2 regions of the Shewanella sp. YLB-07 genome follow, and region 1 is predicted to be linked to the other one. Evidence: predicted binding sites of a transcription regulator. Region 1 holds the regulator's gene; the other holds the start of a gene.
The links. The regulator MetJ, encoded in region 1, represses methionine synthesis genes. The targets are predictions, from matches to a motif close to TAGACGTCTAGACGTCTA.
Positions count from the first base shown of each region.

Region 2: a site for MetJ is predicted at 1,607-1,624, ahead of FS373_RS19880 (cystathionine beta-lyase). Genes of this name have one in related genera too.

Region 1 covers NZ_VOQB01000017.1:80,721-84,149, reverse strand. Annotated here, with positions in the region: gene FS373_RS27110 (bifunctional aspartate kinase/homoserine dehydrogenase II) at 1-103, opposite strand, end outside; gene metB (cystathionine gamma-synthase) at 126-1,286, opposite strand; gene metJ (met regulon transcriptional regulator MetJ) at 1,521-1,835, shown strand; gene FS373_RS27095 (sulfite exporter TauE/SafE family protein) at 2,039-2,776, shown strand; gene FS373_RS27090 (conjugal transfer protein TraF) at 2,946-3,429, opposite strand, start outside.
Region 2 covers NZ_VOQB01000009.1:233,135-236,563, forward strand. Annotated here, with positions in the region: gene pdsS (proteobacterial dedicated sortase system histidine kinase) at 1-1,507, shown strand, start outside; gene FS373_RS19880 (cystathionine beta-lyase) at 1,666-2,844, shown strand; gene FS373_RS19885 (Type 1 glutamine amidotransferase-like domain-containing protein) at 2,935-3,429, opposite strand, start outside.

The DNA.
Region 1 (3,429 bases):
CGTCGCTGTTGCCGTGAGTGAGAAGGATATGAGCAACACGGCGGTAGCAATCTGCATCCGCTAAGCTAGAACCACCAAATTTGTGCAAATGACAACGCGCCATCTTTAACTCCTATCTACCGAGATTAACAACTCGCCGCTGCTGCGAGTCCAGCTTCAATATCGGCAACTAAATCATCGGCATCTTCGATACCCACTGAAAGACGGATTAGGGTCTCTTTTACCCCAGCTTCTGCTCGAGCCTCTGGCTCCATAGCTCTGTGGGTCATTGTCGCAGGAACTGCGACTAAACTCTCTACCCCACCTAAACTTTCTGCAAGAGAAAACACAGAAAGTTTGTCAAGAAAAGCAACCAGCTCCTTTTCTCCACCCTTCAGCTCGAAACTGAGCATGGCACCGAAGCCTTTCTGTTGCTTCGCCGCGATCTTATGACCAGGGTGATCACTCAGGCCCGGATAATACACCTTATCGACCGCCTCGCTGGCAGTTAATACCGCTAACACCCGCTGAGCATTAGCCTGATGTTCACGAATGCGTACCGCTAAGGTGCGAATGCCGCGTAGGGTCAGGTAACTATCGAAGGCTGATCCTGTTAGACCTAAGGTATTAGACCACCAATGTAATAACTCACCTAGCTCGGCATCTTTAGCGACGACGGCACCACCGACTACGTCGCTATGACCATTAATGTACTTAGTGGTCGAATGAATAACGATATCGGCACCGAGAAGCAGTGGTTGCTGCAAAATTGGCGATAAGAACGTATTATCGACTACCACTAAGGCATCGACCAACTTACTCGCCTTGGAAATTGCTTCTATATCGACGACACGCAGTAGAGGATTCGATGGTGTTTCCAGCCAAACCATCTTAGGCTTACGGGCAATGGCGGCTTCGAGTGCTGCACCGTCGGTCTGATCGACCACTGCAAGTTTAAAGGCTCCCTTCTTGGCTAAGTTAGTAAACAGACGATAACTTCCGCCATAACAGTCATGGGGGACGACAAGCAGGTCATCAGGGCCAAGCAGGCTAGTCACCAATGTAATCGCAGCCATACCTGTACAAGTCACCACGCCAGTGGCACCTTTTTCCAGAGCGGCGATAGCATCACCTAGAATAGAGCGAGTCGGATTACCCGAACGACTATAGTCATAGTCTCTGGGATTCTTATGCCCATCGAAGGAGTAGTTAGTCGACAAATAGATGGGGGGCACCACAGCACCATATTGGGTATCGGACTCAATCCCTTGACGCACTGCAATTGTGGCTAACTTACGTTCGGTCATCTACTACTCCTAAACTATTTACTGAACACCTTTCTTACCAACAAAAATGTGGCAAGAGATGTCTGGACGTCTAAATGTACCTAAGGGGAAGCCTAGCGTCAACCAAATATAGACGTTTAGACGTCTAAACATATGGAAATCTATTTGCAATTGTCATAAATAAGAGGCAATAATTTGACTGTACAATTTAAAGGGTTAAAATCTGCCCCGAAATTTGAATATACAGGTGAGTCAATGACTGAGTGGAATGGCGATTATATCAGCCCATATGCTGAACACGGCAAGAAGAATGAACAAGTAAAGAAAATTACTGTTTCTATTCCCTTGAAGGTACTTAAGGTTCTTACCGATGAGCGCACGCGCCGCCAAGTGAATAACCTGCGTCATGCCACCAACAGTGAATTGCTTTGTGAGGCATTCTTGCATGCATACACAGGTCAGCCTCTACCTAACGACGATGACTTGTCTAAAGATAAGCCTGATACTATCCCAGCCGAAGTGAAGCGCTTGATGGATCAGATGGGTATTGAGTGGGAAGATGTGGAGTAATCGGACCCACTTAACGCTTGACCAGTCAGTTTCAGGGATCGCATTGCGATCCCTGTTTACTTCTACACGACTATTGACCCCGAAGATAACCCTGAAGAAACAATCGAGACCAACTAACAGCTTAATTTCGAGTCTATTGTTAAAAATTAATAACGCCAACTCCTTCTCCACCCACAATACATTAATAATTGAGAGAAAATGCCGTGCTTTCAATGATAGACCCAACGACCCTCGCCCTAGCCTCACTCATTATCTTCTGTGGAGCCTTGACCCAGAGCCTTATCGGTTTCGGTTTAGCCATTGTCGCCTCTCCCCTGCTGTATATCGTCGATCCTGAGCTAGTACCAGCCCCGGTTATCATCATGGGCTTCTCTATCTCTTTGTTGACCCTATTTAGAGAGCGAGGTGCCCTTGAGTTTAATGGGCTGCAATATGCGTTGCTTGGGCGAATACCAGGAGGGTTTATCGGTGCGGGCTTATTGATATATGCACCACAACCAGTTCTTGGGCTGGCCATATCGGGCATAGTTGCCGCGGCGGTCATATTAAGTTTGCTTAAGTTCAACATAGCCGTTAACCGCAAGAGCCTGTTTGGCGCCGGCGTGATATCAGGCGTATTTGGCAATATCGCCGCTATCGGTGGTCCCCCACTGGCCATTCTGCTTGCAGGAAAAGACGCCCGTCAGTTTCGTGCTGCGCTATCGGCTTTCTTCATCTTCAGCTCAATGATCGCCTTGGTTATTTTGGCAATCACAGGCTTACTCAGCATTAAGCATCTATGGCTGTCGCTGCTGCTTCTACCTTCGGTGATCTTAGGTTATGTGGTGGCGGGAAGACTGATAGGACATGTTGATAAAGATAAGACTCGTAAGGCAACACTCATCTTATGTTCAATCTGTGCAAGCTTATTGGCAGTAAAGTCGTTAATGGAATTGGGATAGCTACTAGGACGGGCTTTGCCCTACGAGATCGGCTGAGAAGCGCCTTCGAGGAAAAGACAGGTCAAAGGCTGTTGCTCTTACCCCTAGCCAACTTGTTGGCGAACTTCTCGAAGTGAGGTTACGAACGGACTCCTAGCGACGTAGTCGCGTCCTCGAACCTTCTTTAAATTTAAAAATGATATGACGTTTGTAGTACACCGCCGATGGCATCATCGCTGCCGACCATGCCGGTAAAGTCCAGAAAGAAGACTCGCCCAAATTCAAATCCTGTCCCTAATGAATAGATATTTGCCGTATTGTCTTTCATGTCATGGCGATAACCTAAACGCAGTGCAAACCAATCCGTAGCCTGCAACTCTCCGCCAACGCGCCAATACTGAGTAGCACCAATTTCTTCGAAGCGCTTATAAGCGTTAAGATCGATATCAGATGTTACGGTTATACTCTCCCAATCATAGGCGATGCCTGCAGTAAATTGTGGCTCAACCTGATAGGTAAATTTACGGCCTTGGGTCTCTACGGTCTCGACATCTTGGCTAATAAGATTACGACCTGACAGGCCTACCGTTAATCCAGATATAGGCTCCATCGCGATACCAACATCTAGGTTAAATGTGGTCTCGTCGTTTCTGTACTTGGCATCATCAAAATCA
Region 2 (3,429 bases), on a different contig from region 1:
TAGCAAACTGGGTTTCGCCATCTATGATGTCAATAATAAGCAGACACGCACTCTGGATGCCATCGTCGGCACATCGGCCATCGATGATGTAGAAAATTTGGGTACAGTCCTGGTGCCTTCTCCTGAAATAGAAAGCATCATCAAAGGGATGAGCCATAACAGTTCGCGTATTTGGGTAGTCGATAAACATGGACGCGTATTAGCCAAGTCCGGTGACATTCGTACAAGTAGCAGTGTCTGGACTCGAACTGTCCAAGACACACCCGATGACTCGTTTTGGGGTCACTTTAAGCGGGACTACCTTCACCGCTTCTATTATAAAATCTTAACCACCCCACCAAAAGATTTTATCGACTCCCTGCAGGACTCTACCGTTCTCAAAGGAAGTCACATCAAGAATGCACTCGCCGGCAGACAAGGCTCCACCTGGCGATTAACCCCGGACAATAAAGCCGTCATACTGGCAGCAGCCAGTCCCATCTGGATTGACGATAAGGTCATGGGGGTGGTGATAGCCGAGGAGACCACACATGGCATTCGTACTCTGCGTAACAAGGCGCTAGAGAAATTATTTAACGTCATCCTGACCATCATGAGCATGGGCACCTTAGCCCTGTTCTTTTTCGCTTCCAGTATATCCAGCAGGATAAGAAAACTCAGGGATGAAACCGAAGAAGCCATAGACAGCCAAGGCCGGATCAGAAAAACCATCCAGGGCTCTGAAGTCAGAGATGAAATTGGCGATCTTTCGAGGAGTTTTGCCAGTATTGTCGGCCGTCTGGGCCAATACACCCATTACCTGGAGAATATGTCTTCGCGCTTATCTCATGAGCTGAGAACCCCTGTGGCCGTAGTGCGTTCTTCATTGGAGCATCTGAGCCTACAACAATTAGATCCTGACACCCGAAAATACGTCGATAGGGCGGAAGAAGGCGTTAGCAGACTCAATATGATCCTCAATAACATGAGTGAAGCCACGCGTCTGGAGGAGAGCTTATCTCAAGCCGAAGTGGACATATTTCCCCTATCCAAGGTCATCTCAGGTTGTATGCAAGGTTATCAGCTCACCTATCCCAACAAGGAATTCCTAGTATCAATCATACAGGAGCCCTTGACTATGAGTGGTGTGCCCGAGTATATCGCTCAGCTCATGGATAAGCTGATTGCCAACGCGTTAGAATTCAGTACCGACAATACGCCCATTACAGTCACCCTAACGGCCAAGCACAGGCACGCAGAGCTGACCATTTCAAACTTCGGCCCCCTATTACCCGAAAAAATGGCTGAACAAATTTTCGAATCTATGGTCTCTGTACGCCAACAAAAAGCCCAAGATAAGCCCCATTTAGGCCTCGGACTCTATATCGCCCGGCTTATCACTGACTTCCACAAAGGCTCCATCAAGGCAAGAGATCTACAGACTCCAGATAAAAACGGTAAAGCTGGCGCTAATTTAGTCAATTCAGGCGTAGAGATCTTGGTGTCACTGCCTTATATAAAAGATTAAGCATCATCATAACTCACTGAATGTTGGTGAAGCGCTCTATCTATCTATCTTAAAAAGCAGAGATAGAGCAAACAGCACTCACTCTTCTCTTTAGCCATTTAGATGTTAAGATGGCTAAAACCCATTATTTCTCCTACTCGTTTCTGGAAGTATGCCCTATGAAAAAAGAAACCAAGATCATCAGCGTTGGACGTGACAAGAAATGGACTAAGGGTGTGATCAATCCCCCTGTATTTAGAGCATCGACCATGATCTTTGACACTATGGAAGAGATGCGTTTTGCCACCAAGAACCGCGCTAACGGCGAAATGTTTTATGGCAGACGTGGTGGCCCCACTCACTTTGCTTTTCAGGCGGCTATCGCCGAACTGGAGGGTGGCAGCGGCACTGCACTCTACCCATCTGGATCTGCGGCCATCAGCGGTGCACTATTATCATTTTTAAAAGCAGGCGATCACCTGTTGATGGTCGACAGTGCCTATGAGCCAACCCGAGATCTGTGCAACAAGCTGCTCGCAGGTTTTGGCATAGAAACCACGTATTATGATCCCATGATAGGTGAAGGCATCGCAGAACTTATCAGACCGAACACCAAAGTCTTGTTCTTAGAGTCACCTGGCTCAGTCACCATGGAGATTCAGGATGTCCCGACCCTGAGCGCAATAGCACATCAGCATGGCCTCATTGTCATGCTGGATAACACCTGGGCCTCACCGATAAATTCGCGTCCTTTCGAGATGGGCGTGGATATATCCATTCAAGCGGCCACTAAATATATTGTTGGTCACTCAGATGTGATGTTAGGCACAGCGACGTCAAACGACACGCACTGGGAGCAACTGAGAGAGAATAGCTATCTCATGGGACAGTGCACCTCCCCCGATGACGTCTATCTCGCCAGTAGGGGGCTGAGAACCCTAGGCGTGCGAATGCAACAGCATGAACAGAACGCGTTAAAAGTGGCAAACTGGTTAGCGACTCGCCCGGAAGTGGATCACTTAAGGCACCCAGCATTTGAGACTTGTCCGGGTCATGAGTTTTTCAAACGAGATTTCAGTGGCTCCAACGGCCTATTCTCTTTCGTATTAAAACAGGGCGACCTTAAGTCTGTTACCGCCTTGGTGGAAAACATGGATCACTTCAAGATGGGTTTCTCATGGGGTGGGTTCGAGAGTCTGATCTTAGGCGTCTTCGGTATCGACAAGATCAGAACGGCCACAAGCTGGGATAGCAGTAAACCTCTTATTCGACTGCACATAGGTCTGGAAAATGCGGATGATTTGATCGCCGATCTAGAAGCGGGATTCGTTCGGTTTAACGCAGTGCTAAACCGCTAACATATGCTACACACTGAAACCGCCCTATTGGCGGTTTTTTTATATCTGCTCAATTTAGGATTCAGAAACAGATTATAGATTAGATATAAGCTAATTCATTACCCAAGAGAATGGCTCACCAAGTTCAACTAGATCTCCATCGATAATGACCAGGCTGGTATTATCACCACAAAAATACACTCGTGATAAATCGGCAGAAAGTGCGGCTAATTCCCTTGCCATATTCGATGTTTTTTCAGCTAGTAATACATGGGGTACGAAATGAAATGGCACCAGAGATAAGCCCGACAGGTCCTGTGATCCCATGTGGTTGATATCGCCACATAAAATCGCGGTATCGATTGAGGGCGTCATGATCATCGCCCCAGCACTGACACCGATAAGTGCGCCACCATCAGTCACATACTGATGAAGGACGGGGAGTAACTCACGAAATTTAAGCCACTTGAGGAAACGATAAGTATCACCTCCGGATAAGTGAATCGCATCGCACGCTAATAACTGCTTCAAGCTAACTTCATTGAAGCCTGACTCCAGTTCCAGATAACAATCGAGTCTATCACCTAACTTGCTGTACATGTGTTG